DNA from 3 places in the Nonomuraea sp. NPDC050451 genome. Region 1 is predicted to be linked to each of the others. Evidence: riboswitches for the same ligand, from Rfam matches in the RefSeq annotation. Region 1 holds a riboswitch; each other region holds the start of a gene.
The links. Region 1 has a riboswitch for cobalamin ahead of ACIBI9_RS06350 (ribonucleoside-diphosphate reductase subunit alpha). Riboswitches for the same ligand answer to the same signal wherever they lie in the genome.
Positions count from the first base shown of each region.

Region 2: another riboswitch for cobalamin. It lies ahead of cobN (cobaltochelatase subunit CobN); the one in region 1 lies ahead of ACIBI9_RS06350 (ribonucleoside-diphosphate reductase subunit alpha).
Region 3: another riboswitch for cobalamin. It lies ahead of ACIBI9_RS29240 (CbtB-domain containing protein); the one in region 1 lies ahead of ACIBI9_RS06350 (ribonucleoside-diphosphate reductase subunit alpha).

Region 1 covers NZ_JBITHZ010000002.1:57,882-67,950, forward strand. Annotated here, with positions in the region: gene ACIBI9_RS06290 (ATP-binding protein) at 1-32, shown strand, start outside; gene ACIBI9_RS06295 (hypothetical protein) at 203-355, opposite strand; gene ACIBI9_RS06300 (NPP1 family protein) at 966-1,487, shown strand; gene ACIBI9_RS06305 (hypothetical protein) at 1,524-1,754, shown strand; gene ACIBI9_RS06310 (Bax inhibitor-1 family protein) at 1,751-2,170, shown strand; gene ACIBI9_RS06315 (hypothetical protein) at 2,181-2,393, shown strand; gene ACIBI9_RS06320 (hypothetical protein) at 2,420-2,701, shown strand; tRNA gene ACIBI9_RS06325 (tRNA-Leu) at 2,971-3,058, opposite strand; gene ACIBI9_RS06330 (HNH endonuclease) at 3,035-3,517, opposite strand; tRNA gene ACIBI9_RS06335 (tRNA-Pro) at 3,708-3,783, opposite strand; gene ACIBI9_RS06340 (mechanosensitive ion channel family protein) at 3,951-5,006, opposite strand; gene ACIBI9_RS06345 (ribonucleotide-diphosphate reductase subunit beta) at 5,024-6,019, opposite strand; gene ACIBI9_RS06350 (ribonucleoside-diphosphate reductase subunit alpha) at 6,030-8,198, opposite strand; cobalamin riboswitch at 8,323-8,520, opposite strand; gene ACIBI9_RS06355 (Bug family tripartite tricarboxylate transporter substrate binding protein) at 8,525-9,472, opposite strand; gene ACIBI9_RS06360 (SAM-dependent methyltransferase) at 9,549-10,069, opposite strand, start outside.
Region 2 covers NZ_JBITHZ010000010.1:125,608-135,676, forward strand. Annotated here, with positions in the region: gene cobN (cobaltochelatase subunit CobN) at 1-2,680, opposite strand, end outside; cobalamin riboswitch at 2,734-2,859, opposite strand; gene cobG (precorrin-3B synthase) at 2,930-4,132, shown strand; gene ACIBI9_RS29280 (precorrin-8X methylmutase) at 4,129-4,749, shown strand; gene cobJ (precorrin-3B C(17)-methyltransferase) at 4,755-6,233, shown strand; gene ACIBI9_RS29290 (cobalt-precorrin-6A reductase) at 6,224-6,976, opposite strand; gene cobM (precorrin-4 C(11)-methyltransferase) at 6,961-7,716, opposite strand; gene cbiE (precorrin-6y C5,15-methyltransferase (decarboxylating) subunit CbiE) at 7,713-8,966, opposite strand; gene ACIBI9_RS29305 (TIGR03618 family F420-dependent PPOX class oxidoreductase) at 8,963-9,349, opposite strand; gene cobF (precorrin-6A synthase (deacetylating)) at 9,412-10,069, shown strand, end outside.
Region 3 covers NZ_JBITHZ010000010.1:113,348-123,416, reverse strand. Annotated here, with positions in the region: gene ACIBI9_RS29265 (cobyrinate a,c-diamide synthase) at 1-12, opposite strand, end outside; gene cobO (cob(I)yrinic acid a,c-diamide adenosyltransferase) at 6-608, opposite strand; gene ACIBI9_RS29255 (VWA domain-containing protein) at 611-2,743, opposite strand; gene ACIBI9_RS29250 (histidine phosphatase family protein) at 2,740-3,297, opposite strand; gene ACIBI9_RS29245 (CbtA family protein) at 3,303-4,034, opposite strand; gene ACIBI9_RS29240 (CbtB-domain containing protein) at 4,044-4,232, opposite strand; adenosylcobalamin (AdoCbl) riboswitch at 4,235-4,382, opposite strand; gene ACIBI9_RS29235 (dienelactone hydrolase family protein) at 4,499-5,233, shown strand; gene ACIBI9_RS29230 (cytochrome P450) at 5,248-6,441, opposite strand; gene ACIBI9_RS29225 (GbsR/MarR family transcriptional regulator) at 6,563-7,045, opposite strand; gene ACIBI9_RS29220 (cytochrome P450) at 7,186-8,349, shown strand; gene ACIBI9_RS29215 (NAD(P)-dependent oxidoreductase) at 8,371-9,009, opposite strand; gene ACIBI9_RS29210 (EamA family transporter) at 9,011-9,910, opposite strand; gene ACIBI9_RS29205 (MarR family winged helix-turn-helix transcriptional regulator) at 9,988-10,069, shown strand, end outside.

The DNA of each region.
Region 1 (10,069 bases):
GCCGCGACCGCGTCACGGCGTCGAAGGACTGATGCGCCGAACCGCGGCCTCGGGCGTTCAGGTGGCTGAGCGCGGGAGAGCCGAGCCCGAACCGGAAGATCGGGCAACGGCTGTACCTTTCCACCGCGCTGTCGGCACCCACCTGCACCGGATCTTCCCCAAGCTGGGGGGGTGAGCTCCCGGGCCGATCTCGCCCGCATACTCAACAGATCAGCAACTCCCACAACCGCTCGCGATAGGGTTCCGCCGTCGCGCGCGTCAGTTCGGCGATCGCCTCGACGCCCAGCCCGGCCGTACCGCCGTCGGCCAGGACGCCGCTCGAGACCCTGATCCGCCCCAGCAACCCAAAGCTCACCCCGGACAACGACTCCTTGAACCTGAGTAGTGACCGACCCTACTGACACGCTCTGTATGGCTTGCGCCGCCGGGGACCAAGGTCGCGCATGACGTACACGCACAGCGTCATGTGACGGCAGCCAGGTTGAACCCGGCGGATCCGCCTTCTGCGATCCGGGCATTCTCGCGAAAGAAGCGCCACGGGCAGGCGGGTGCGTCACCTCCACAGCTCGGCCACCGCCCGAGCGCGCGAACACCTCCAGCAGTTCGCAGAAGAACACCCCGGCGCGATTCTCCTCATCGACTCCTTCGAGGAACCGGGACAGATCGAACCGTGGCCACGGCCGCGGCGCGGCACCGCGCTGGACGGGCTCACGGCGCAGGAGCGTCAGGTCATCCGGCTGGCCGCGCAGGGGCTGGGCACCACCACCCGCGCCCAGCTACACGCCTTCGACCACGGATCAGTACATGGAAGAAGTCAATTGACGCAAGAGCAACGCGAAGTCCCAGACCTACCCTCCTGGAGGCAGAGCAACTCCCGAGGAAAGGGACTCCGATGACGTCATACCGAAGATGTCGCAGAACGGCAGCGGCCTGGAACAGGCTTTCTCCGACTACGGCCAGGACGGCTGCTACGCCACGGCGGCCCTCACCTTGCCGGGCTACGTCGACCCGGGCCTGCACCTAGGCGGCGCAGCTACTTCGACAAGGATCGGACCGTGGACGGCTGCGGCCACCGCCACGACATCGAGCACATCGTCGTGTGGGTGCAGAACAACGCAGAACAACACCGTCCAGTGCGTCTTACACCCGCGGCACGACTGGTGGGAGACCTACGGCCGCTTCGACCCGAGCGGCACCCACCACACCGGCTTCGGCCGCGCCACCATTCAGATCGGCACCGAGGTCATGAACCGTACAGGCCGAAAGGGATGCCCGCAGGCTTGGCCGCCGCGAGCCGGCCACCTCAGTGCGGGCGTCGCGACCGCCGGGTGGGGAGGCGATCGCCCCGCCCGACCTGGTGGCGACCGCCGATTGTGGCCGAAAGGGCCACGCAACGCTCATCCGCACCCGTGCGACCCGTACTCAGGACCCGGGTGCCGGCCGGGGGTCGTCACAGGCTCGACCCGATCCGGTCGGTGCGACGGTGAGCACAGTCAGAGTCTTTCAAGAAGGGGGTATGGCTCGTGAGCGAATCACTGAGCTTCGGAGCGGCGGGAACCGCCAGGCGCGACCGGACGCACACGCTGTTCGCGCAGACGATGGGATACGTGGCGGCCACGGCCGGGCTGTTCGCGCTCGGCGCCTACGCGGGCCGCGGCCTGCCGGGCGGCCTCGGCATCATCGCCCTCATCGCCGCGGTCGGCAGCCTGATCGGCATGCAGGTCACCTACGGAAATCGACGCCGTGGACGGTGACGCTGCTGGCCGCGTTCGGCCTGCTGGTCGGGCTGGCAACGGCACCTGTGCTCGCCACGTACGCCGGCGCGGATCCGCGGGCGCTGTGGCAGGCGGGCGGGGCGACCGCGCTGTTCGTCGCCGGGTTCGGCGCCGTCGGATACGCCACCCGGCGCGATCTCGCGAAGATCGGTTTCTGGGCGTTGCCGGCCCTCATTGTCTTCGGCCTCGTGCTCGTGTTCGTCGACATCCCGGACGGTGACCTGATCTACTCCATCCTCGGGCTGGTGATCTTCGCGGGCCTCACAATGGTCGACTTCCAGCGGCTGCGCCGATCAACAGACATCGATTCCGCGCCGCTGCTGGCGGCGTCGATCTTCCTCGACGTCCTGAACGTGTTCCTGTTCTTCACACAGATCTTCTCGCGCAATGACTAGCAGGGAGAGCATGAGCGTCCCCATCGCAATCGAGGACAGCCGCGCCGAGGCCAAGCTGATCACGGGCCTGCTGCGCACCAACGGCCTGGCGGCGCTCGTCTCGCCCAACGCCGTCAGCCGCCTGGAACCGCAGCTCCAACTCCAGGGAGTCCGGGTACCGGCGGCCCGCTCGCAAGAAGCCGCCGCCCCCGAACTACTGGCCGACCGCGCGGGCGCGTCATGAAGTGGATCCTTCTCCAAGCAATGCTCATGGCGAACGTCACCCCGCCGGTGGAACTGACCGGCTGGTTCCTCGACGGCACGGGGCCGACCCACGCTGACCGCTGGCTCATCGAGATCGCCTATGAGGTCATCGCCGCGGACACGGCATGCGAGGCCTGCGGCGCGCCACTCGGCACGGTGGTCGTGCGGTCAGGCCACTGGCCGGTCAAGGTCATCGCCAACTGCACCAACCCGGGACGGCACCGTCACCGCGCCCGCGTCCGGCGGTCCAGGAAGGGACTCCTGCTGCAGCCCCTGACCGCGAGGTGAGCAGGTCAGGCCGACAGGATCGCCGGCTCGTGCCCGGCTGGCGCGACGCCGGGCTCCCGGCGGGAGGCGATGCCGAACTTGCCGAGATGCCACTCGACGATCCTGGCACTGATGAACACCTGATGCCGATCTCCGCGTCAGCGTGGGCGTCACAGGCGAGGCAGGAACTTCCTGGCCAGAAGGGATCTCGACGCGGCCCTTCTCCTCTGGGTCCCGTTATGTGCCGCTCCAGGGATTCGAACCCTGAACCTCCGCCTCCTGGACGTGCGTGCGCTCGGGGGGAGTCGAACCCCCACGCTCCTTGCGGAGCACTGGATCCTGGGTCCAGCGCGTCTACCGAAGTTCCGCCACAAGCGCCTGAACCGGCCTACGCCGGCCGTTCTTGTGCCCCCGCGTCTCCGTCAGCATGTGGCAGTTAGCGCACAGGATCCGCAGGTTATCCAGCTCGTTGTTCATCCAGTCTCCGTCGATGTGGTCAACTTGCAGAGGTGCTGGCTGACCACACCATTCGGTGATACCGCACTCCTCGCACTGGGCCCGCTTCAACTCCGCCTTGATCAGACGATCACGCAGGTGCCCGATGCGCGGCCCCTTACGGAGAAGCGGTCGAATGTCTGCCTCGAATTCCTCGGGACGCTTCGCGGTGCCCTTGGACCACCCCTGGCCCCTGAAATGCGTGGTGTCGAGCCTCAGGCGTGCGATATGTCGGTCGATACCTGTTTTCGTGCCTCCAGCGGCCTTAAGCCCGAGACGGCGATGAACTTCAGCGGCAGGCTTCGACAGCGCTACAGCTTCGATGAGCGCTCGTCCGTCCAAGTGCGGCGAGCAGGCATACCCTAATTATGGTGCATTTTTAATGACGGCGCCTCTGCCTGTTGGGCCAGAGCGGCTGGGCCCCGGGCTTGGCTGGCGTAGGCCGGCCCGGGGCGGGGGCCGGGTCCGGCCGGGGGGCGCCAATCCCGCCGGTCAGGCCGTGGCCCGCGGCCCTCTTCATTCAGGACCGCTGTCCGAGTGGCAGGATTCGAACCTGCGGTGCTCCTGCTCCCAAGGCAGGCGGGCTGACCAAACTGCCCCACACTCGGTCGTCAACAAATAAGCCGCCTCGGTGCACTCCGAGACGGCTTTCCGATAATCGGTCGGTTATCCGGAAAGCCCTCGCCACAGTCGGGGGTAGCTCACTTCGCTGCCTTTCTTTCGTGCGGCTGGACAAGTCCACGGTAAAGGAGTGATCGACGACCGTGCCACATATTTATTTCTGCGCGCGCGATTCCGGGGTCTCCACGCGGAAGTGGGGCAGGGACTCGGGGTAGTTGTCCCTGACGTGGTTGACCAGGAACTCGCGTACGTCGCACTTGAGGTCCCACGAGGACGGCGAGTCCGCGGCGCTCATCAGGGCGCGCAGTTCCACCAGGCCGTTCGGCAGCACGTCGGTGACCTGGAGCGTCCAGTCCTTCTGGTCCCACAGCGGGTTGCCCTGCAGGAACTCGTACAGCGCCTCCCGGAGTTTGGGCACCGGCACCGACCAGTCCACGCGCAGGAACACGACGGCGAGGACGCGGCTGCCGTGCCGGGTCCAGTTCTCGAACGGGTTCTGGGTGAAGTACGACACCGGCAGGACCAGGCGGCGCTCGTCCCACAGGCGCAGCACCACGTAGGTGAGCGTCAGCTCCTCGATCCGGCCCCATTCCTTCTCCACGACGACCACGTCGTCGAGCCGGAGCGCGTCGCTGAAGGCCAACTGGAGGCCGGCGAGGGCGTTGCCGATGGTGGGCTGGGCGGCGATGCCGACGATGGCGCCGGCGATGCCCGCCGAGGCCAGGATGCCCGCGCCGAGCGCGCGGACCGCCGGGAACGAGAAGAGCATCGCGCCGATCGCGATGACGATGATGACCGCGGCGGCGATGCGGCGGACCAGCCCGATCTGCGTCATGAGCCGCCGCGCCCGGCGGTTGCGCTCCCCTTCGACCCGCACCAGCCGCTCGAGCACCACGTCCGTCAGCGCGTACGTGGCCTGCACGATGAGCCAGGTGACGGCGCCGATGGTGACGAGGCCGAGCACCCGGTTCACGGTCGCCGCGACGGCCTTCGCGTCCGGGGTCGAGCCGAACATGCCCGGCGCGAACACCAGGTTGAAGGCCACCACTGCCGCCACCGTGAACGCGGCCCACGTGCAGTGCTCCACCAGGTGCCGGGCGAGCGACCATTTGCGTCCGACCCTGTTCAGCACCCTCCGTACCACCTCAACCAGGAGGATCGAGCCGATCACCGAGATCACGAGAATCGGCCAGCCTGCTGGAGACTGCACGCCTATGCCCCCAATGTCTAGAAAGTCTCGTCAAAGGTCACATTGCCCTCAACTGCCACTTGATACGCAGAGACCCGCCGTTCGAAGAAATTGGCCAGCTCCTGCACGTCCTGCAACTCCATGAACGCGAAGGGGTTCGCCGAGCCGTACCTCGTGGGCAGGCCCAGCCTGGCCAGCCGCTGGTCGGCGACGTATTCCAGGTATTGGCGCATCTGTGCGACCCCCATGCCGGGCATGCCGTCCCCGCAGAGGTCGTCGGCGAAGGCCAGCTCGGCGGCCACGGCCTCCTCCACCATGAGGGTAACCTGTTTGCCCAGCTCCTCGTCGAAAAGGTCGGGTTCCTCGGCCCGCACGGTGTCCACCACGCTGAAGGCGAACTCCATGTGCATGGACTCGTCGCGGAAGACCCAGTTCGTCCCGGTGGCCAGGCCGCCGAGCAGGCCCCGGGAGCGGAACCAGTAGACGTACGCGAAGGCCCCGTAGAAGAACAGGCCCTCGATGCAGGCGGCGAAGCAGATGAGGTTGAGGAGGAAGCGCCGCCGGTCGTCCCGCGTCTCCAGGCGCTGCAACGCGTTGATCGAGTCGATCCACTTGAAGCAGAATTCCGCCTTGTCGCGGATCGAGGGAATGTGGTCGATCGCGGCGAAGGCCTTCACCCTTTCGGCGGGATCCGGCAGGTACGTGTCCAGCAGCGTTAGATAGAACTGGACGTGCACGGCCTCCTCGAACAGCTGCCTGCTGAGATAAAGGCGCGCCTCGGGGGCGTTGACGTGCTGGTAGAGGTTGAGCACGAGGTTGTTGGCCACGATGGAGTCGCCGGTGGCGAAGAACGCGACCAGCCGGTTGATCAGGTGCCGCTCCTGCGGCGTCATCTTGGCCAGGTCGGCGAGGTCGGAGTGGAGGTCCACCTCCTCGACGGTCCACGTGTTGCGGATGGCCGCGCGGTAGCGTTCGTAGAAGTCCGGGTAGCGCATGGGCCGCAGGGTGAGGTCCATGCCGGGGTCGAGCAGCACAACAGTCTCCTTACTGGCAGGCTTCGCAGGTCTCGGGGTTCTCCAGGGAGCAGGCGATCGCCTGCGCGGCAGCCTCCGTGGGGGCCGCCTGGACGGTGGTCTGGGCGATGCGGGTGGCGGGCCGGGAGCGCAGGTAGTACGTCGTCTTCAGGCCCCGCTTCCAGGCGTAGGCGTACATCGACGAGAGCTTGCCGATGGTCGGGCTGGCCATGAAGAGGTTCAGGGACTGGGACTGGTCGATGTACGGCTGGCGCGCGGCGGCCAGGTCGATCAGCGCCTTCTGCGGCAGCTCCCAGGCCGTGCGGTAGAGCACCTTGAGGTCGTCGGGGATGCCGGGGACCGTCTGGACCGAGCCGTCGGCCCGCTTGATGTCGTCGCGCAGCTGCTGCGTCCACAGCCCGCGCGCCTGCAGATCGGCCACCAGATACCGGTTGACCTGCAGGAACTCGCCCGACAGCGTCTCGCGCTTGAACACGTTGGACACCTGCGGCTCGATGCACTCGTAGCAGCCGGCGATGGAGGCGATCGTGGCGGTGGGCGCGATGGCGATCATGAGCGAGTTGCGCAGGCCGGTGCGGGCGACCTTCTCCCGCACGGCGTCCCAGCGCCGCGTGCTCGTGACGTAGTGGTCCGGGTGCAGCACTCCCCCGGCCGCCCGCGTCTCCGCGTACGAAGGGTGCCGGCCGCGCTCGGCCGCCAGGTCGGCCGAGGTGTCGTACGCGGCCAGCGCGATCTCCTCGGCGATCCTGGTGGACAGCTGCAGCGCCTCGGGCGAGTCGAACGGCAGCCGCAGCGTGAAGAACACGTCGGCCAGGCCCATGACGCCGAGCCCGATCGGCCGCCAGCGCTTGTTCGCCGCCTCGGCCTCGGGAGTCGGGTAGAAGCCCAGGTCGATGGTCCGGTCCAGGAAGCGGACGGCCGTGCGCACGGTGGTGCGCAGCCGGTCCCAGTCCACGCCGCCGTCGAGAAGGCAGGCGGCCAGGTTGATCGAGCCGAGGTTGCAGACCGCGGTCTCGGCGTCGCTGGTGACCTCCAGGATCTCGGTGCACAGGTTCGACAGGTGGATGACGTTCCCGGGGCGGCCGGTCTGGTTGGAGGTGCGGTTGGCGGCGTCCTTGAACGTCATCCAGCCGTTCCCGGTCTGGGCGAGCGTGCGCATCATCCGGCCGTACAGGGTCCTGGCCGGGATCTGCCGGACATGTCGCCCGGCGGCCTCGTACGCGCGGTACGCCTGCGTGAAGGCGTCGCCGTACAGGTCGGTGAGGTCGGGCACCTCCTTCGGGTCGAACAGCGACCAGACCTCGTCCGCCTCCACCCGGCGCATGAACTCGTCGGGCACCCAGTTCGCCAGGTTCAGGTTGTGGGTGCGGCGGGCGTCCTCGCCGGTGTTGTCGCGCAGCTCCAGGAACTCCTCGATGTCGGCGTGCCAGGTCTCCAGGTAGACGCAGGCCGCGCCCTTGCGCCGCCCGCCCTGGTTGACGGCCGCGACGGACGAGTCGAGCGTGCGCAGCCACGGGACGATGCCGTTGGAGTGGCCGTTCGTGCCCCGGATCAGGGAGCCGCGCGAGCGCACCCGGGTCCAGGAGACGCCGATGCCTCCGGCGTACTTCGACAGCCGCGCCACCTGCCCGTACCGGTCGTAGATCGCCTCCAGCTCGTCGCGCGGCGAGTCGAGCAGGAAGCACGACGACAGCTGCGGGCGGCGCGCGCCCGAGTTGAACAGCGTGGGCGAGCTGGGCAGGTACGACAGCGTGGACATGAGCGCGTAGAGCTCGGCGGCCTCGGCGACCGACTCCGACAGCCCGCAGGCCACGCGGAGGAAGAAGTGCTGCGGGCGCTCCAGCACCGCCCGCGTCTCGGGGTGGCGCAGCAGGTAGCGGTCGTAGACGGTGCGCAACCCGAAATACTCGAACCGGTCGTCCGCCTCCGCGGAGACCAGCGCGTCCAGCTCGGCGGCGTGCGCGGCCACGAACTCCGCCAGCCCGTCCTGGATCAGCCCGGCCGCGTGGGTGGCGGCGATGGACTCGGAGAACGTCCGCACCCCGTGCGCGGCGGCCTCGTCGGCGATCTCCTCGGCCAGGAGGCGGGCGGCGACCCGGGAGTTGGCCGGGTCGGCGATGACCCGGGCGGCGGCCTCCTCGATGGCCAGACGGCGGTCGACCTCGATGATCTGCGTCACGTGCTCTCTCCTCGCGAGCTCGTCCCCCGTGAGGGCGCGCGAGAGCACGGCGGCACGGATCATCCCCAGGCCGTTTCGCTCCCCGGCCCTCCCGCGAGGCCATGGTCACTTCGTGCCGGGCGGGCGGCCCGGGCACACCGCTGGCAGGTCTTCGGGCTCGCGGGCGCACGCAAATCGCTCCTACTGGCCGTCGCTTCCCAGATCGCTCCAGTGCACTTGACGGCGGTCGTTCCCGCTCACCGCTGCGGGGCAGCCCCGGAATCACACCGGGTTCCCTTTTGCTCCGCCTCCGGAGAGGCGAACCAGCGACGAGCAGGATCCTACATCTAGTGGCCGTTCCCGCAACTACCCCAGCATGTTGTGGCCTTGGTGGTGTCGAGCAGACCGAGATCCCGCAGGACGGCGCGGGTGCGCTCGACCTCGGAGCCCAGCCACTGCTTGAAGTCGGCGCCGCTGAGCGGGATCGAGATCCAGCCCGCGGACCGGCAGGCCTCCTCCCAGTCGGCCGAGCCGGTCACGTCCTCGCACATGCGGATGGCCGATTCGCGGCTCTCGTCCGGCATGCGTTCGGGCCCGAAGGCCGCCGCCCAGTCCACGAAGTCGACCCGTACGCCGGACTCCAGCAGCGTCGGCACGTCGAGGCCGGGCATCCGCCTGGCCGAGGACACCGCGAGCGCCTTGGCCCGGCCGGCCTTGATGCTCGCGCGCCAGTCGGCCAGCGGGCCCGTGGCCGCCGCGGCCTTGCCGGACAGCAGCGCGGTGACGGCCTCCTGGCTGCTGGGGTAGCCGGTGTAGTCGAGCTGGCGGGTGTCGGCGCCGAGCCCCCTGGCGATCAGGCCGAACAGCAGGTGGTCGGGCTCGCCCTGGGGCCCGCCCGCCAGCTGCGTCTGGCCGGGACGGGCGAGCAGGTGCGCGCCGAAGGCCTCGAAGTCCCCGAACGGTGACGGGATGGGCACGACCACGACCTCGACCTCGCCGCTGAGCCTGGACAGAGGCGTCGTGGTGTCGAGGAGGGTCTGGCCGTTGTTGAGCTCGGCGGCGGCCAGTGCGGGCAGGCCGGTCAGCATGATCCTGGTGCCCCCGCTGGTCTCGTATCCGGCCGCCCGGGCCGCGCCCGCGAACGCCTGCCCGACGCGCGCCCAGCGGCGCCCCTGAGGATTGATCGAGAACCGAGTGCGCACGCCCGCCGCGCTCCCTGCGAAGCGCTCCGTCCCGCAGCCGGCCGCGCACGCGGCCAGGCCCAGCCCCCATGCGAAGAACCGCCGACGGCGCATGTGCCTCTCCCCCGAGCTTCGCGAGCCATCGCTTACTCTAAGTTATCGACACAATGCGCAGAGATACACATACTTCTCAAAGTGGCTTCTTGCCGACCCCGGCCATCAGGGACGACGGCAGCGACCAGTCCCCCACCAGCTTGGGCCGGTCTGGACGCCAGTCGACGGCCTGCACCAGGCCCGGCGGCTCCAGCGGGAAGTCGCCGAAGAAGGCGCGGATCTCGGCGGGCGTGCGGTCGGTGCCGCCGCCCGGATCGTCCGAGGAGGCGCCCCGGTAGCGCTGCCCGTCCTCCAGGCGGCCCATCGAGGTGGCGTGGGTGATCACCAGGTAGCTGCCCGGCGCCAGCCGCTCGCGCAGGGCGGCCACCGCCTGCTGCGGCCGCGCCGAATCCCGCAGGAAGTGCAGGATCGACACGAGCAGCACCCCGACCGGCTCGCGCAGGTCCAGGAATCCGCCCGCCCGCGCCAGCACCGTGTCGGGGTCCAGGAGGTCCGCCTCCATGAGCGCGGCCCTGCCCGAGCGTCCGGGCCCTGAACGACCGAGCAGGGCCGTGGCGTGTGCGGCGACGACCGGATCGTGATCTATGTAGACGACCC
Region 2 (10,069 bases), on a different contig from region 1:
GGGGGATCGGCTCCAGGGACGTGACGCGGCGCGAGGCCTCGTCCCATTCGGGGCGGATGCCGAGCAGGGCCAGCACCTCGGCCACGTCGTCGCCCGCCGTGCGCATGGCGCTGGTGCCCCAGACCGACAGCCCCACCGAACGCGGCCACTCGCCGGTGTCCGCCCGGTAGCGCTCCAGCAGCGACTCGGCCATCGCCTGGCCGGTCTCCCAGGCGAGCCGGCTCGGGACCGCGCGGGGATCGACGGAGTAGAAGTTACGGCCGGTCGGCAGCACGTTGACCAGGCCACGCAGCGGCGAGCCGCTCGGCCCGGCGGGAACGTAGCCGCCGTCCAGGGCGTGCAGGACGTGGTCGAGCTCGTCGGTGGTGCGGGCCAGGCGCGGCACCACCTCGGTGGCGGCGAAGACGAGGACCCGCGTCACCAGGTCGCGCCGCTCGTCCGGCAGCCCGCGCGTGACCTCCCGCGTGACCTCCGCTGGCGCGTCCGGCGCCCAGCCGCGTTCCTCCATGGCCTCCACCAGCGCCCGGGCGGTCGCCTCGGCCCGGTCCACGCTGCCGAGCCCCGCCGTGCCGTCCTCGGCCAGGCCGAGCGCCTCGCGCAGGCCGGGCAGCGTCTCGCGGCCCGACCACATCTGCCGGGCGCGCAGCATCGCCAGGACCAGGTCCACGCGCACCTGCCCGGCCGGCGCCTGCCCGAGCACGTGCAGGCCGTCGCGGATCTGCGCGTCCTTGACCTCGCACAGCCAGCCGTCCACGTGCAGGATGAAGTCGTCGAACTCGCTGTCGTGCGGCCGGTCCGCCAGCCCCAGGTCGTGGTCGAGCCGGGCGGCCTGGATGAGCGTCCAGATCTGCGCCCGGATGGCGGGCAGCTTGGCCGGGTCCATGGCCGCGATCGTGGCGTGCTCGTCCAGCAGCTGCTCCAGCCGGGCGATGTCGCCGTACGTCTCCGCCCGCGCCATCGGCGGCACCAGATGGTCCACCAGCACGGCGTGCGCCCGCCGCTTGGCCTGTGTGCCCTCGCCCGGGTCGTTCACCAGGAACGGGTAGACCAGCGGCAGGTCGCCGATGGCCGCGTCGGTGCCGCACGCGGCGGACATGCCGGCCGACTTGCCCGGCAGCCACTCCAGGTTGCCGTGCTTGCCCACGTGCACCATCGCATGGGCGCCGAACTCGGCAGACAGCCAGCGGTAGGCGGCCAGGTAGTGATGGCTGGGCGGCAGGTCGGGATCGTGGTAGATGGCGATCGGGTTCTCCCCGAAGCCGCGCGGCGGCTGCACCATCACCACCAGGTTCCCGGCCCGCAGCGCCGCCAGCACGATGTCTCCCTCGTGCACGAACAACTCTCCCGGCGGCGGCCCCCAGTGCCGCTCCATCGCCGCCCGCAGCTCCTCGGGCAGGGTCCGGTACCAGCGCTCATAGGACGCGGCGGAGATGCGTACCGGATTGCCCGCCAGGTGCTCCTCGGTCAGCCAGTCCGGGTCCTGGCCGCCGGCCGCGATCAGCGCGTGGATGAGCGCGTCGCCGTCCTGCTCGGCCACGCCGGGGAAGCCCTCGCCGAGGTCGTAACCCGCCTCGGCGAGCCTGGCCAGCAGCCGGACCGTGCTGGCCGGGGTGTCCAGGCCGACCGCGTTGCCCACCCGGGAGTGCTTGGTCGGGTACGCCGACAGCATCACGACCAGGCGGCGCTCGGCGGGCGGGGTGTGCCGGAGCAGCCCGTGCCGTACCGCGATGCCCGCCACCCGGGCGGCCCGCTCGGGGTCGGCGACGTAGACGGTCAGCCCCTCGGGGTCGATCTCCTTGAACGAGAACGGCACCGTGATGATCCGCCCGTCGAACTCCGGGATGGCCACCTGCGAGGCGGCGTCCAGCGGCGACAGCCCGTCGTCGTTCTCCTCCCACGCCCCCCTGCTGGTGGTCAGGCAGAGCCCCTGCAGGATCGGCACGTCGAGGGCGGCCAGCGCGCCCACGTCCCACGCCTCGTCGTCGCCGCCCGCGCTCGCCGTCGCGGGGCGCGAGCCGCCCGCCGCCAGCACGGTCACCACCAGCGCGTCGGCGGCGCGCAGCGTGTCGAGCAGTTCGGGCTCGGCGGTGCGCAGCGAGGAGCAGAACACCGGCAGCGCCTGCCCGCCCGCCTCCTCGACGGCCGCGCAGAGCGTCTCCACGAACGCCGTGTTGCCCGCCAGGTGATGCGCCCGGTAGTAGAGCACCCCGATCACGGGCCCCTCTCCGGGCCGCGCGTCGCGTTCCAGCAGCCCCCAGGAGGGCGTCTGCTCCGGCGGCGCGAACCCGCGCCCGGTCAGCAGCACCGTGTCCGACAGGAACGCGTGCAGCTCGGCCAGGTTCGGCGGCCCGCCGTGGGCCAGGTAGGCATGGGCCTCGGCGCAGACGCCGCCGCTGACCGTGGACAGCTCCATCAACTCGGCGTCCGGCGCCTGCTCGCCACCCAGCACCACCACCGGACGAGGGCCGGCCAGCAGCGCGTCCAGGCCCTCCTCCCAGGCGCGGCGCCCGCCGAGCAGGCGCACCACGACGACGTCGACGCCCTCCAGCAGGGCGGGCAGGTCCTCGGCCGCCAGCCGGGCCGGGTTGCCCAACCGGTAGGCGGCACCGCTCGCGCGAGCGCTGAGCAGGTCGGTGTCGGAGGTCGAGAGCAGCAGGACGGTACGGCTGTCGCCAGGCACGGCGCAATCCTCCCTCGGGGTCCTCGCCCCGGTCGCGGGTGTCGCGGCGGCCGGAGTCTCCTGGCTCCCGGATCAGCGCTCACCCCGGCCTTCCCACCCGTCGCCGGGCAGTGGCCTGCGGTGGGGTTCGCTCCCCGGTCACAGTGGCGGGACCGCGCCGGATTCGCACCGGCTTCCTCCCTAGCCATCGCCTACAGGGAGCCTACGACAGGAGCGACCCCCGCCAGAAGTGGCGTTACCATCCTGATCGTGTCCATAGCCGACTTTTCCGGACGTTTGCGTCCCGACGCCTGTCCGGGGGCGCTACAGGTGCACGAGGCCGCCGACGGCCCGCTGGCCCGGGTCCGCCTGCCCGGCGGCGCGATCTCACCCGTCCGCCTCCGCGAGCTGGCCGCCTGCGCGGCCGACCTCGGCTCGGACGTGATCGAGCTGACCTCCCGGGCGAACGTCCAGGTGCGCGGCCTGCGCTCACCCGCCGCCTTCGCCGAGCGGATCGCCGCCGCCGGCCTGCTGCCGTCGGAGGCGCACGAGCGCGTACGCAACATCGTGGCCTCGCCGCTCGGCGGTCGCACCGGCCCCGGCCTACTGGACCCGCAGCCCCTGGTGGAGGCGCTGGACCGGGCGCTGTGCTCGCGGCCCCGTCTGGCCGGGCTGCCGGGGCGGTTCCTGTTCGCGGTGGACGAGGGCAGCGGCGACATGCTCGCGCTGGGGGCCGACGTCACGTTCTTCGACGGGCGGCTGCTGCTGGCGGGCGTGGACTTTGGGCTCGCCGTGGGGGCGGACGCGGCGGCCGGACGCATGGTCGCCGCCGCCGAGGCGTTCCTCGACGAACGGCCGGAAGGGGATCGGGGCGCGTGGCGGATCGCGGAGCTGGACAACGGCCCCGCCCGCATCGCCACCCGCCTCCACGTCACCGGCACCCCCGACCGCGCCACAGCCACCCCCCTGTCGCGGCCGACGGCGCCGCGTGCCGGGCGGGTCGGGCAGTGGGACGGGCGGGTGGCGCTGGAGGTCGTGGTGCCGCTGGGACGGCTGTCCGCCGCCCAGGCACGCGCCATCGCCGCAGCGGCCGAAGTGAACGGCCCGGCCGGCACCATTGGCGCGCCCGGTCCGGGCGGCGTGCCCGTCCGGTTCACGCCGTGGCGGACCGTCGTACTCCTCGACCTTCCGCCCACCACCATCGACCGGGCGGCGCGAATGCTGGAGGCGGCCGGGCTGGTGACCGACCCGGCGTCGCCGTGGGCCGGCGTGAGCGCCTGCACCGGCCGTCCGGGCTGCGCCAAGTCCCTGGCCGACGTCCAGGAGGACGCGCGGCGCTGGGTGGCGACCCTGGACGGCCCTCCGGCGACGCCCGTGCATTGGGCCGGTTGCGAGCGGCGCTGCGGGCTGCCGCGCGGCCGGGTCGTCCAGATGGTCGCCACCGGCGACGGATACCAGGAAAGGCATCAGTGAGCGACTACATCCGCGACGGGGCCGAGATCTACCGGCGCTCGTTCGCGACCATCCGTGCCGAGACCGACCTCACCGGGCTGCCGCCCGAGGTCGCGCAGGTGGCGGTGCGGATGATCCACGCCTGCGGCATGACCGACCTCGTGGCCGACCTGGACTGGTCGCCCGCCGTGGTCGTCCGGGCGCGCGAGGCGCTGCGCGGGGGCGCGCCCGTGCTGTGCGACGCGCAGATGGTCGCCTCCGGCGTGACCAGGCGACGGCTACCAGCGGACAACCCCGTGGTGTGCACGCTGGGCGACCCCGGCGTGCCGGGGCTGGCCGAACGGCTCGGCACCACGCGCAGCGCCGCCGCCCTTGAGCTGTGGCGCGACCGCCTCGACGGCGCGGTGGTGGCGATCGGCAACGCGCCGACCGCGCTGTTCCGGCTGCTCGAACTGGTCGCGGAGGGCGCGGGCAGGCCCGCCGCCGTGCTCGGCATCCCGGTGGGGTTCATCGGCGCGGCCGAGTCCAAGCGGGCGCTGGCGGACAGCGACCTGGAATATCTGGTGGTGCACGGCCGCCGCGGCGGCAGTGCGATGACGGCGGCGGCGGTCAACGCCATCGCGAACGAGACGGAGTGATGGCGATGACGGGACGGCTGTACGGGGTCGGGCTCGGTCCCGGGGATCCCGAGCTGGTCACGGTCAAGACGGCCCGGCTGATCGGCGAGGCCGACGTGATCGCCTACCACGCCGCCAGGCACGGCCGCAGCATCGCCCGCTCGATCGCGCTGCCGTACATGAAGGAAGGGCAGATCGAGGAGCTGCTGCTCTACCCGCTGACCACGGAGACCACCGACCACCCCGGCGGCTACCAGGGCGCGCTCGACGACTTCTACGCCGACTGCGCCGAGCGGCTGGCCGCCCACCTGGACGCGGGCCGGACCGTGGTGGTGCTGTCCGAGGGAGACCCGCTGTTCTACGGCTCGTACATGCACATGCACAAGCGGCTCGCCCACCGCTACCCGACCGAGGTGGTGCCCGGCGTCACCTCCGTCAGCGCCGCCTCGGCCGTGCTGGGCCGGCCGCTGGTGGAACGGGACGAGGTCCTGACCGTGCTGCCCGGCACGCTGCCCGCCGAGGTGCTGGCGGACAAGCTGCGCGGCACCGACTCGGCGGCGGTGCTCAAGCTGGGCCGGACGTTCGAGAAGGTCCGCGACGCGCTGGCCGAGGCCGGGCGGCTGGACGACGCCTGGTACGTCGAGCGCGCCACCATGGGAGCCGAACGGGTCGCGCCGCTCAAGGACGTGGACGCCGACGGCGTGCCGTACTTCTCGCTGGCCCTGCTCGCCAGCCCCGCCGAGCGGACCTTCGTCCCCGAACCGCCCGCGGCCGAGGCCCGGGGCGAGGTGGTCGTGGTGGGCCTCGGGCCCGCCGGGCGGCCGTGGCTCACGCCCGAGGCCCAGGAGGCGCTGGCGGCGGCGACCGACCTCGTCGGGTACGGCCCGTACGTGGACCGGGTCGCCCCGAACCCGCGCCAGCGCCGCCACCGCACCGACAACCGGGTCGAGGCCGAGCGCGCCCGGCACGCGCTGGAGCTGGCCCGCGAGGGTGCGCGGGTGGCCGTGGTGTCCTCCGGCGATCCGGGAGTGTTCGCCATGGCCAGCGCGGTGCTGGAGGCGGGGGCGGACTTCCCGGACGTACCGGTGCGGATCGTTCCCGGACTGACCGCCGCCCAGGCCGTGGCCAGCCGGGTGGGCGCGCCGCTGGGCCACGACTACTGCGTGCTGTCGCTGTCGGACCTGCTCAAGCCGTGGGAGGTGGTGGCCGACCGGCTGAGCGCCGCGGCGAAGGCGGACCTGGTGCTCGCGATCTACAACCCGGCTTCGCGCAGCCGTACGTGGCAGGTCGCCGCCGCCCGTGACCTGCTGCTGGAGCACCGCGACGCCGCCACCCCGGTGGTGGTCGGACGCGACGTCGGCGGCGAGCGGGAGAGCGTCACCGTAACCACGCTCGGCGAGCTCGACCCCGCGCAGGTGGACATGCGCTGCCTGCTGATCGTCGGCTCCTCGACGACCCGGGTCACCGAGCGCGGCGTCGTCTACACCCCGCGCCGCTATCCCTGAGCCCAGGCGGCCGCCTCCACGGCGGTTTCCACCAGCCGGACATCGGCGGGGAGCGGCGGCCGGTCCACCATGATCACCGCCAGGCCGAGCTCGCGGGCCGCGACCAGCTTGGCGGTGGTCATCGGCCCGCCGCTGTCCTTGGTGGCCAGCACGTCCAGCCGGTGCTCGCCGATGAGGGCACGTTCGCCCTCGACCGTGTACGGGCCGCGGTCCAGCAGGACGTGCACGTTGTCCGGGACCGGCGGCTCGGGCGGATCGACGGACCTGGCCAGCAGCCACACCCCGGCCAGGCCGGTGAAGACCGGCAGGCTCCGGCGGCCGGTGGTCAGGAACACCCGCACCGGGCCGCCGCTCTGGCGTGATGCGGCCTTGGTCAGTCGTGCGGCGGCCGCGTGCAGGGAGGGCACGCGCTGCCAGGCGTCGCCCGGCCCCTCCCGCCAGCCCGGGCGGCGCAGGACCAGCAGCGGCACCCCCGTCCTCGCCGACGCCTCGGCCGCCGAGGCCGTCATCCGCGCGGCGAACGGGTGCGTGGCGTCCACCAGGGCGTCGATCCGCTCGGCCGCCAGCCAGGCGGCCAGCCCGTCCGGCCCGCCGAACCCGCCCTCGCGCACCTCCCCGACCGGCAACCGCGGGTTGCTCACCCGCCCGGCCAGCGACGACACCACGTGAACGCCGCGGCCGGTCAGCTCGGCGGCCAGCGCCCGCGCCTCGGCCGTGCCGCCCAGGATCAGGACCCGTCGCACGGCCGTTCCCGCTCCGCGCTGTAGAGGTGGCTGTCGGGGAACTGCGTGGCCGACAGCACCCGGCCGACGACGATCATCGCCGTACGCCGGATCCCGGCCGCGTGGACCTGCTCCGCGATGTCCGCCAGCGTGCCACGCAGGATCACCTCGTCGGGCCTGCTGGCCCGGGCCACCACCGCCACCGGGCAGTCCGGCCCGTAGGAGGGCAGCAGCTCCGCCACCACCGCGTCGATCCGCTGCACGGCCAGGTGCAGCACGATCGTGGCGCCGCTCGCGCCCAGGGTCTTCAGGTCCTCGCCTTCGGGCATCGGCGTGGCCCGCGCCGAGGTGCGGGTCAGGATGATCGTCTGGCCGACGCCGGGCACGGTCAGCTCCCTGCTCAGCGAGGCCGCCGCCGCCGCGAACGCCGGCACCCCTGGGACCACCTCGTACGGCACGCCGAGCTCGTCCAGCCTGCGCATCTGCTCGGCCACCGCGCTGAACACCGACGGGTCGCCGGAGTGCAGCCGCGCCACGTCCAGGCCCGCGCGGTGGGCGGTGAGCAGCTCCACCACGATCTCGTCGAGGGTCAGGTTCGCGGTGTCGACGAGCTTGGTTCCCACGGGGCAGGCGTCCAGGAGTTCGCGGGGCACGAGCGAGCCCGCGTACAGGCAGACCGGCGACGACTGCAGCCGCCGCAGGCCGCGCAGGGTGATCAGATCGGCGGCGCCGGGGCCCGCCCCGATGAAGTACACGGTCACGGCACGTCCTTCCTGGTGACCGACCACACGGTCACCGGCATCGCGGCCCGCCAGCCCGTGAAGGAGCCGACGGGCGAGGCCCGTTGGACGGACATACGCACCAGGTCGCCGCCGAGCCGGGCGTACCACTGGGCAATGACGGACTCGGACTCCAGGGTGACGGCGTTGGCCACCAGCCTGCCGCCGGGCCGCAGCGCCGCCCAGCAGCTCTCCAGCAGCCCGGGCACGGTCGCGCCGCCGCCGACGAACACCGCGTCCGGCGCCGGCAGGCCCGCCAGCGCGGCCGGCGCCCTGCCTTCGACGATCCGCAGCGACGGCACGCCGAGCCGGTCGGCGTTGCGCGCGATGGCGGCGGCGCGGTCGGCCCTGCTCTCGATCGCCACGGCCGCGCACGCCGGGTGGCTGCGCATCCACTCGATGGCGATGCTGCCCGCGCCCGCGCCCACGTCCCACAGCATCTCCCCGGGCAGCGGGGCGAGCCGGGACAGGGTGACGGCGCGGACCTCGCGCTTGGTGAGCTGCCCGTCGTGCTCGAACGCGGCATCGGGCAGGCCGGGGACGCGGGGGAGAGGTTCGGCACCGGGTGCGGGGACGCATTCGAGGGCGATCGCGTTCAGCGCGGACGGTTCAGGTCCCTGCGCCGCCCAGGTCTCCGCCGTTCCCGTCAGGACGCTCTCCGAGTCCGCGCCCAGGTCCGACAGGACGGTCATGGGGCTGGGGCCGTACCCGAGGCCGGTTGCCAGCCCGGCCACGAGGGACGGGGAGTCGCGACCGGCGCCGAGCACGACGAGCCGCCGCCCGGGCAGGATCGCGGCGTTCAGCGCGGCCGGGGGACGGCCCACGAGGCTGACCACGTCCACCTGCTCCACCGGCCAGCCGAGCCGGGCGCACGCCAGCGACAGCGACGACACGTGCGGCATCACGCGGATGTTCGCCGTGCCCAGCAATCGCACCAGCGTGGTGCCGATGCCGTAGAACATGGGGTCGCCGCTGGCCAGCACGCACACCTCGCGCCCGGCGTACGTCTCCATGAGCGAGGGCAGCGCGGGCAGCAACGGGGAGGGCCAGGCCACGCGCTCGGCCGCCGCCGCGGGCACGAGGTCGAGTTGCCCGCGCCCGCCCACCGAGGCGGGTACGAGGTCGAGCTGCCTGCGCCCGCCCATGAGGACCTCGGCGGCCTCCAGCGCCCGCCTCGCGTCCGGGGACAACCCGTCCCAGCCGTCCGCGCCGACGCCGACGACCGTGATCACACGTTGCCCAGGACGCGCGTCACCTGGATCTCCACGACCACCCGCGACGGGTTGGGGCGGGGCGGCTTGTAGCGGGCGGCGTAGCGGTGCTCGGCGTCGGCCACCTGCTCAGGCTCGGTACGCAGCACCGCCCGGCCCTCCAGCGTCGACCAGCGGCGGCCGTCCACCTGGCAGAGGGCCACCGGCGCGCCGTCGGCGCCGATGAGCCGGGCCTTGACCGAGGTGCCCGAGGTGATCACCCGGGCGATGCCGGTGGCCAGGTCCAGCGTCGCGCCCACCGGCACCACGTGCGGCGGGCCGTCGGGACGCGTGGTGGAGAGCGTGCACAGGTGCCGCTCCTGCCAGAACGCGGCGAAGGCGTCGCCCTGTTCGACGAGATTCACGGCCCTCCTTGGGTGATTTGCGAGGCATATCGTATATCTGCCGTTCTGGCAGACTCTTGCGAGTGAAGCGGCTACTCGTCATCGGCATCGGCGCAGGCGATCCCGACCATCTCACCCTGCAGGCGGTCAAGGCCATCGGCGCCACGGACGTGTTCCTCATCGTGGACAAGGGTGAGGTCAAGCACGAACTGGTCCAGCTCCGGCTGGATCTCATCGCCGAGCACGGCCGCGCGCCGTACCGGATCGCGGAGGCCCGCGACCCCGAGCGCGACCGGTCCACCCCGGCGTACACCGCCGCCGTCGAGGACTGGCGCTCGCGCCGCGCGCTCGCCTGCGAGGCGCTCATCCGGGACGAGCTGGGCGACGGCCAGACCGGGGCGTTCCTGGTGTGGGGCGATCCGGGCGTGTACGACAGCACGCTCGCCATCGTCGAGGAGATCCTCCAGCGCGGCAACGTGACGTTCGAGTACGAGGTCATCCCCGGGATCAGCAGCGTGGCCGCGCTCACCGCCCGCCACCGCACCAGCCTCACCCAGGTCGGACGGCCCGTGCACCTCACCACCGGGCGGCGCCTGGCCGAGCACGGCCCCACCGCCGACGACGTGGTCGTCATGCTGGACGCCCACTGCTCCTTCGCCGGTCTCGACGAGTTCCACATCCATTGGGGCGCCTACCTGGGCACGCCCGACGAGATCCTGGTCTCGGGGCCGGTGGCCGAGG
Region 3 (10,069 bases), on a different contig from region 1:
GGGAACTACCACTCGATACCCTTCTGCCCCTTCTGCCCGGCATCCATGGGATGGCGAACCTTGCCCATCTCCGTCACCAGGTCCGCCACCTCGATCAGCCGCTCGGGCGCGTCCCTGCCGGTGATCACCACGTGCTGGTTGCCGGGCCGCCCGGCGAGCGCGGCCACCACGTCGTCGAGTTCCAGCCAGCCCCACTTCAGCGGGTACGTGAACTCGTCCAGCACGTAGAACCGGTACGTCTCGGCCGCCAGGTCCCGCTTGATCTGCTCCCAGCCCTCACGGGCGTCGGCCGCGTGGTCCTCCTCGGTGCCCGGCCGCTGGATCCACGACCAGCCCTCGCCCATCTTGTGCCAGGTCACCGAGCCGCCCTCGCCCGTCTCCCCGAGCACCTTCAGCGCCCGTTCCTCGCCGATGCGCCACTTGGCCGACTTCACGAACTGGAACACCCCGACCGGCCAGCCCTGGTTCCAGGCCCGCAACGCCATCCCGAACGCCGCCGTCGACTTGCCCTTGCCGGGACCGGTGTGCACGATCAGCAGCGGCCGGTTGCGGCGCTGCCGGGTGGTGAGGCCGTCGTCGGGCACTATGGCGGGCTTTCCCTGCGGCATGGTCAGACCGCCTTCCTGTGATCGCGCACGACCGACCCGAGATCGGCCAGGGAGTCGAGGGGGACGAGCCGGGCCCGCAACCGGGCCGCCAGGCGGACCGCGAGGCCCAGCCGTACCGGGCCGCTCTCGCAGTCCACGACCACTGCCGCCGTGCCCTCCAGCAGCGCCGCCGCCCGGTCCACGTCGCCGCCCGCCGTGGCGCGCCCGTCCGTCACCAGCACCAGCAGCGGCCGCCGCGCCGGGTCACGCAGCCGCTCCACGCGCAGGACCTCGGCGGCCCGCGCCAGCCCGGCCGCCAGCGGGGTGCGCCCGCCGGTCGGCAGCGAACGCAACCGCGCCGCGCCCGCCTCCACCGACGAGGTCGGCGGCAGCGCGACCGCCGCGCCCTGGCCGCGGAAGGTGACCAGGCCGACCTTGTCGCGCCGCTGGTAGGCGTCGAGCAGCAGGCTGAGCACCGCCGTCTTGACCGCGGTCATCCGCTTGCGCGCCGCCATCGAGCCGCTCGCGTCGACCACGAACAGCACGAGGTTGCCCTCCCTGCCCTCGCGCACCACCTCGCGCAGGTCGTCCTCGCGCAGTATTAGCCCGGGACCTCGCCGCCCGCGCCGCAGCTGATGGGGCGCCGCGGCCAGCACCGTCGCCGTCACGTGCAGGTCGCGCACGCGTCCGGCGGGGCGGCGCGAGCCGGTGGCCCGGCCGTGCGGGGTGCGCGAGCGCGACCGCCGCCCCGCCGCGCCCTCGCCGACGCCCGGCACCTCCAGCAACGGCACCCGGTACGGCACCGCCACCCCGGCCACTTGCCCGCTCTGTTCCTTCAACGCGCCTTCGCCGGTCACCGACGGCGCTGTGCCCTCGGGGTCGTCGGCTGACGATGAGTACCTGCCATCAAACGGACGTTCCCGCCCCCGCCCGCCATCCGCCCCGCCCCCGCCGCCCTCGGGTCCGCCTTCGAGCTCGCCTTGGGGACCGTCGCTGCTCTCGAGGCCGCCATCGTCAGATCCGCCTTGGGGACCGCCGGGCGGCGGGGTGCCGTCTCCGGCAGCCGTGGGCGAGCCCTCCGGCCCGCTAGGTCCGGAAATATCAGGACCTCTGCCGTCGGGATCGTCCGGATCCTCCTCATCCCCCGACGTCCTCGCCAGCAGCTCGTCCAGCAGGGCCTCGTCCAGCCCGGGCGCGTCGAACGGATCGCGCCGCCGCCGGTGCGGCAGCGACAGCCGCGCCGCGGCGCGCACGTCCTCGGTGGTCACCACGTCCCTGCCCTGCCAGGCGGCGTGGGCGATGGCGGTGCTCGCCGTCACCAGGTCGGCCCGAAGACCGTCCACCTCGAACGCCGCGCACACGGTCGCGATCTGCCGCAGCCGCGCGTCGGGCAGCCGCACGCCCGGCACCCGGGCGCGGGCCTGGGCGATCCGGCTCGCCAGGGCCGCTTCCTCGGCTGCCCACCGGGCCGCGAACGCGCCGGGGTCCGCGTCGAAGGCGAGCCGTCTGCGCACCACCTCGGCGCGTTCGTCCGGGTTCCTGGACGCCTTGACCTCGACGGTCAGCCCGAACCTGTCCAGCAGCTGCGGCCGGAGCTCGCCCTCCTCCGGGTTCATGGTCCCGACCAGCAGGAACCTGGCGGCATGCCGTACCGACACCGACTCACGTTCCACGTAGCACGTGCCCAGGGCCGCCGCGTCGAGCAGCAGGTCGACGAGGTGGTCGTGGAGGAGGTTCACCTCGTCCACGTACAGGACGCCGCGGTGGGCGGCGGCCAGCAGGCCCGGCTCGAACGCCTTCACCCCTTCCGTCAGCGCCCGCTCCACGTCCAGCGAGCCGACCAGCCGGTCCTCCGAGGCGCCGACCGGCAGCTCCACCAGCGCGGCCGGGCGCTCCAGCCCCTGGCCACCGGGTTCGTGCGGCCCGTCCGGGCATCCGGCGTCGGGCGCGGCCGGGTCGCAGGCGAAGCGGCATCCGGGCACCACGTTCACGGCGGGCAGCTGGGCGGCCAGCGCGCGCACGATGGTCGACTTGGCGGTGCCCTTCTCCCCGCGTACGAGCACGCCGCCCGCCCGGGGAGAGACCGCGTTGAGCACCAGCGCCAGCTTCAGGTCGTCGAGCCCGACGACCGCGCTGAACGGATATGTGACGATCAAATCAGGACCTTCCGGTTGACATGGGCGACCCGCCAGCCGGTGCGCATGACGGTCAGCTCGGTGCCGGACAGCGGCGCGAGATCGAAACGGGCGGCGCTCAGCGGGTCCAGGCCGAGCGCGTGGCCGAGCGCCGCCCGGATGGTGCCCGCGTCGCAGACGGCGACTCCGCCGGGCTCAGCGCGTACCGACTCGAGCCAGGCGGTGACCCGCTCGGCGTGCGCGGCCAGGCTCTCACCGCCGTGCGGGACCGCGTGCGGGTCGGTCAGCCACCTCGCCAGCGCGTCCGGCTCCTCCCGCGCGACCCGCTCGTACGGCAGGCCCCGCCACCGGCCGCAATCCACCTCCACCAGCGCCGGGACCACCCGCGCCTCCAGCCCAAGGGCGGCGACGGTCTGACAAGCGGCAACACTGGGAGCCGCCCACACCACCGCCCCGGCCACCGTCCGGGTCAAGGCGGTGGCTCTGGTCAGGCTCGCCGCGTCGGCGTTCTCGTCGGACGCGGGGAAGCAGGCGGCCCGCATCCCCGGTGTGCTCGCGTGCCGTACGAACAGCACCCCGCTCAGCCCAGCGAGGCGGCGGTCGCCGTGCGACGGGCCGCGCGGTCGGCGACCCACCCGAACAGCACGCCGAAGGCCGCCCAGAAGACGAACTGCGTCCCCAGCGACGCCAGCCTGAACTGCCACAACAGCGTGGCGGGGAAACCTTCGGGCACCTCGTCCACGGTCGGCAGCAGGGTCCACGCCGCGATCACCGGAACCAGGAACGCCGCCACCGCCGCACCCCACCGCGCCCACGGCCCGGCGGTGACCCGGCGCGCGGTGGCCACCGCGATCGCCGTCGCGGCCAGTCCGACGAGGGTCGTGACCACGTAGAGCAGGGTGCGGCTGTTGATCGTCTCCGGATCGCCCACGGCCGGTGGGTTGGCCGGATATTTCACGAACGGCACAAGGATCACCGCCACGAACGCCGTCCCGGCGGCGGCGAGGGCCAGCCCGCCGTCCGACCGGGGGCCGACCCGTCCGCGCAGGCCCGCGTACACGAGGGCGAAGATCCCTCCTACGGCCAGCCCGTACAGGCCCGTGGCCAGGAAGAGCCCGGCCTTCTGTCCCGGCCTGCTGACGAGTGCCTCCTCGCCGTGGTCATGGCCGGGCGCTTCCTGGGCGGCGTGGGCCTCCTCCAGCGCGATGGCGCTGTCCACCCCCGGTTCCCCGAAGGCGAAGGCGAAGCCGCCCGCGATCAATCCGGCCAGCAGGCCCAGAAGCAGGCCCCTGACCAGCAGGGTGCGTACCATGCGCGTGCCTCAGTGGCAGGGGACGCCGAGCAGGTGCCGCCCGTCGTGCATGAGTTCGTGCAGGTAGGCACCGGTTTGCGAGATGGCCCCGTTGTCCATCAGCACCAGATAGGCGACCAGCAGCAGCACCGGAACGGCGAGCAGCCACAGCCGCAGACGGGGAAAGGGGATTGCCGAAGGAGTGGACACACCACTCATACATGCCTCCTCAGGGATGACGCGTCCCAACCAACGAGGTCACGAATGTCCAAGCGACCTGGCTCCCGGGATCTACGTCCCGGATACAGTGGCGCGTCCGCACCGGCATCTCACCGGATTTCCCTTGGACAACCGTGAAATCTACCGGAATGTATCCCTTCCTCCCGTTCGCGTCAATGACGCCATCGCCATCGCAGCCCTCGCCGGGCAGGACGGCTGAGGTGTTACGTTACGTTTCTTGTTCTTGGGTCGGTTAAGGACTGCTGATGAGACAGGACGTACGCATCCCGCTGCCGGACGGCGGTTCGCTGGACGCGACGGTGGCGCTGCCGCAGGGGACCGCGCCCGCGGCCGGGTGGCCGGGCGTGGTGGTCGTGCACGAGATCTACGGCATCGAACCGGACATGCTGGACGTGGTGGACCTGTTCGCCGAGCACGGGTACGCGGCCGTCTTACCGGACCTCTACAGCCACGGCACCAGGGTCGCGTGCCTGGCGCGGGCCATGCACCAGTTCGTGACCGAGAAGCCGGGCCAGCCGGCCGCCGACATCGACGCCACCCGCCAATGGCTGGCCGGCCGCGACGACGTCGACGGCGACCGGCTCGGTGTGATCGGCTTCTGCATGGGCGGCGGGTTCGCCCTCGCGTACGCGGCGAGCGCGCCGCCCGGCGTACGGGCCGCCTCGGTCAATTACGGCGCGGTCCCCAGCGACCAGGAGCAGTTGCGGCCGGTGTGCCCGGTCGTAGGTTCCTACGGCGGCCGCGACCAGGGCTTCCGGCGGCACGGCACGCGGCTGCGGGAGCACATGCGGGCGCTCGGCATCGAGCACGACGTCGAGATCTATCCGGACGCCGGGCACTCCTTCATGACCGACGGCCATCACCCCGTCGCCAAGCTCGCGCTGTTCCCGCTGCGTCACGGCCTCGTCCGCGCGGCGGCGGACGAGGCGTGGCGGCGCACGTTCGCCTTCTTCGACAGGTACGTGGCAGGCCGCGAGTAGGGGTGGGGCAAGGATCAGACCAGGGGCAGGCGCCGCACGCCGGTCATGGTCGGCATGGGCATGAACACCACGGGGTCGTCCGGATCGGTGCGCAGGTGGTCGAACCGGTCGAGCAGGATGTTCAGGGCGACCCGGCCCTCCAGCCGGGCCAAGGGGGCGCCCAGGCAGAAGTGGATGCCGCGGCCGAAGGCGAGATGCGGGTTGGGGTCGCGGCCGGGGTCGAAGACGTCGGGGTCGGTGAACTGCCGGGGATCGCGGTTGGCCGCCCCGAGCCAGACCAGGACCGTCTGATCGGCCGGTATCGTCATGCCGCCGAGCTCGGCCTCGCGGGTGGTGGCGCGGGCGAGCAGGGCGAACGGGGTGAAGAAGCGCAGGGACTCCTCGATGACCGCCGGGATCGTGGCGCGGTCGGCCCGTGCCCTCTCCTGGTGCTCGGGGAAGGCGTCCAGGGCCAGCACCGTGTTGCCGAGCAGCATCGTCGTGGTGACGTGCCCGGCCAGCAGCAGGACGATCGCGAAGTTGACCACCTGCTCGTCGGGCAGGCGTTCGCCGTCCACCTCGGCCTCGACCAGCTTCGTGAGCAGGTCGGCGCGCGGCTGCCGCCGGCGTTCGGCGGCGTGGCCGGCGAGGTAGGCGGACATCTCCCACCACGACTTCATGGTGGTCTCCCTGTCCTGCTCCCGCCGTTCGAAGAGGTCGTCGAACGAGACCTTGGTGTCCTGCCGGAACAGCGTGTCGGCCCACTGCTTGAACAGCGCGCGATCACTGCTGGGCACGCCCAGCAGCTCGGCGATGACGATGACCGGGAGCGGGTAGGCCAGGTCGCGCACCAGCTCGAACCCGCCGCGCTCGCGCGCCGCGTCGAGCAGTTCGTGGGTGACGGCGGCGATCCTCGGCTCGAGGTCCGCGACGACCTTGCGGGTGAAGGCGCTGCTGACCAGCTTGCGCAGCTTGCCGTGCTCCGGCGGGTCGATCTGGGTGATGAAGCCCTCCAGTGACAGCCCCTCCGGCTTCTGTTCCTTGGGGGTCACGCGAAGGACGTCGGAGGAGAACGTCGCGGGGTCGCCGAAGACCTCGTGCAGTTCGGAGTAACCGTAGACGTTCCACATTCCGGCGGCGGCGTTGTGCTCGACCGGGCCGCCCGGCCGCGGGCCGTGCAGCCAGAAGAGCTGTTCGGGGATGTTGTACCGCTCGACGATGTCAGACATCGCCACTCCCTTGATCGTTGGATGATTTCCCGGTTGAGCGGATCACACGACCCGGCAGGGGACGCGGTGGCGTCGTGCCGGGGTCCTGCGGTGAACGGCACGTGCTCCTCGACGATCGTGTTCACCCGGAGCCCTGATCGTCGTCTTTCAGCCGCTTGCGATACTCCTTCCAGCGCTGGAGCGACTCGTCCGCGTCGCGCACGAGGAAGTCGAAGAAGTCCCTGGTCTCCTCCAGCAGCGCCCGCTGCTCGGCGCGGTCGTCACCGACGATCGACAGTCCGAGGCCCAGTGCCTCGGTGATCGGCTCGACGACGGCCAGCCGGCCCCGCATGATCTGGGCCCATCCACCGCGGACGACCTGGTAGCGGTGCTCACGGCCCGACGTGGGGACGCGCTCCACCATCCCGCCGGCCTCCAGCTGCCTGGCTACCGTGCTGACCATGGTCTTGCTGACGCCGAGCTCGGCGGCCAGATCGGTGAGCGACTGGTCCGGCGGGTCGCAGATCAGCAGCCACGCGTACAGGCGGCCCATCGTCCGGGTGCCGGCGAGGCGCTCCATGACGAGCCCCATCCGGTCGACGAACTCGGTCTCCTTCTGATCCACCTTGCCAACTCCGTGAGCGTCGTAAAGCACGTACTTCACGAAGTCTACGTCGATGCCTTCCGCCGCGCGTTGCCGGAGATTCGCAAATCGAGATACCGTCAGCATTCAGATGATGTAATCATTCGCGCTTGAGGAGCGGCATGACCGACGTGCCCGAGATCGACCTGACCGACCCCGCCGTGCTGGCGGACCCGTTCACCGCGTACACGAGCGCCAGGGAGCAGTCGCCCGTGGCGCGGCTGGTGGCGCCCGGGTTCGGCCCGTTCTGGGCGGTGACCCGGCACGAGGAGGCCAGGGCGATGCTGAGCGACCCCAGGCTGACGACGAACGAGCACAGCTACCAGCGGCCGGACGTGCCGGAGCACTGCCTGCCGTACCTGCGGACCATGTCGGAGATGAACGGCGCCGAGCACGCCCGCCTGCGCCGGCTGGTCGCGCCCGCGTTCACGCGGCGCAGGGCGGCCGAGTTCGGGCCGCGCATCGAGGCGATCGTGGAGCGGCTGCTCGACGAGCTGCCCACCGAACCGGACCTGCTGGCGCACTTCGCGGGCCCGCTGCCGATCGAGGTGATCTGCGAGCTGGTCGGCATCCCCGTCGCCGACCGTCCCCGATGGCGCGAGTACGGCGCCGCCGTCGCGGCCGGGCACGGCGAGAGCTTCGGGAACGCCATCCCGCGGATCCTCGAGGGCGCCACCGCCGCGGTCGCGAGGGGCCGCGCGGAGCCGGGCGAGGACCTGATCTCCGACCTGGCCCGCGTCATGGAGGAGGACGGCGACCGGCTCTCCGAGACCGAGCTGATCACCATGATCTGGACGCTCGTCCTGGCCGGCCAGACGCCCACGAACCTCATCGCCAACGCCGTCGCCGCCCTGCTGTCCCACCCCGCCCAGCTCGCCGCGCTGCGGGCCGACCCGGCCCTCATGCCGCGGGCGGTGGAGGAGCTGATGCGCTGGTGCGGGCCGCAGCTGCTGACCATCCCCCGCTTCACCGCGGAGGACATCGAGATCGGCGGCGTGAACGTCCCCAAGGGCGTGCCGGTCACGGCCTCGATCGCCTCGGCGAACCGCGACCCACGCGCCTTCGACGAGCCGGACCGGTTCGACCTGCGGCGCGAGCCGTCGGGTCATCTCGGGTTCGCGCACGGGCCGCACTTCTGCGTCGGCGCCTCGCTGGCCCGCGTGCAGACCGGGATCGCGCTCGGCGCCCTGCTGCGCCGCTTCCCCGGCCTGGCGCTCGCCGGCGAGGTGCGGCACATGCCCGACCCGGGCACCTGGCGCCTGACGTCGCTGCCCGTGACCCTATGAGGTGGACCCCGCGCCGAGCGGTCAGTAGCCGACGGTGAACCTGGCGCGGTGGTGCCGGGGGTGCTCGGCCTCGTCGAGCAGCGCGACGGCGAGGTCCTCCATGGAGATCGCCGACCGGCCCTCGGCGTCGACCAGCAGCTCGTCGCCCCCGAGCCGGTAGCGGCCGGTACGCTCCCCCGGCTCCAGCAGCGCGGGCGGGCTCACGTACGCCCAGTCGGCGCCCGGCTCGGCCCGGCAGACCTCCAGCTGAGCGTTGCAGGCCAGCGCGATGGGCCGCCACGAGGGCGGGAAGCCGGGGGTCTCGACGACGGTGAGGCCGCCGGTGCCCGGCACGGTCAGCCCCGCCGCGCCGCCGACGAGCAGCAGCCGCACGCCGGCCCTCGCCACCCCGGCCAGCAGCGCCTTGGCGGTCGTGACCAGGTCGGCCTCGTGGCCGGGCGCGGGCCGGGTGGCGCCGATGACGAGGTCCTGCCCGGCGCTGAGCGCGGCCACGTCCTCGACGTCCGAGGCGTCGCCGGCGCGGGCGTGGGCGGCGGGAGGCAGCAGGGGGAAGCGGGCGGGGTCGCGGACGACGGCGGTGACCTCGTGGCCGCGCGTCAGCGCTTCGGCCACGACCCTGCTGCCCACGGCTCCGGCGGCTCCCAAGACGGTGATGCGCATGTCAGGACTCCTTTCCGACCAGGACGCGAGGCGTCGCGGTCAACGTACGGGCGGGCTGGCGCTGGGCCACGACCAGGGCGGCCAGGACGACGAGCGCGCCGAGCGCCTGGGCCGCGGTGAGCTCCTGGCCGAGGACGAGCCAGCCGAGCGCGGTCGCGACCACGGGACTGAGCAGGCCCAGGAACGTGACCTTGGTCGCCGACAGCAGCCGCAGGCCCCGGAACCACAGGACGTAGGCGAGCGCGGATCCGATGATCGTGAGGTAGGCGTACCCGGCGAGGTTCGCGCCGGTCAGGGTGGCCGGCGGCGCGCCCTCGACGAGGAGCGCCACCGGGAGCAGCAGCATGCCGCCGGCCACGAGCTGCCAGCCGGTGGTGGCCAGCAGCGGCGCGGGCGACTGCCACCGCTTGCTCAGCACCACGCCCAGGGCCATGACGACGGCGCCGCCGAGCGCCGCGGCCACGCCGAGCGCGTCCAGCCGGGCGTCGGCCCGCAGCACGAGCAGGCTCACCCCGGCCACGCCCGCCACGGCGGCCAGCGTCGTACGCGCGGACAGGCGTTCCCCCAGGAGCCCGGCCGACAGCAACGCGACCAGCAGGGGCTGGATGGCGCCCACAGTGGCGGCCACCCCTCCGGGCAGCCGGTACGCCCCCACGAACAGCAGCGCGAAGAACACTCCGATGTTCAGCGCGCCGAGCACCAGGGCGCGCCACCACCAGCTGCCCGAGGGCAGGCGGCGGGTGACGGCGACCAGGAGGAGCCCGGCAGGCAGCGCGCGGATCACGGCGGCCAGCAGGGGGCGGCCGGGCGGCAGCAGTTCGGTGGTGACGAGGTACGTGGTCCCCCAGATGGCGGGGGTCAGCGCGGTCAGCAGGACGGTTCCCGATTGATTTCTTAGCACTAAGACAAAGTATCTCAGCGCTAAGGTACTTGGCGAGGTGATTTACCTCACCGCTAAGGCATCGTTAGGCTGGAGTGGTGGCTGATCACGTCGACCTGATACTCAAGCAATGGGACGCCCAGCGCCCTGACCTGGACGTCTCACCGATGGCGGTGATCG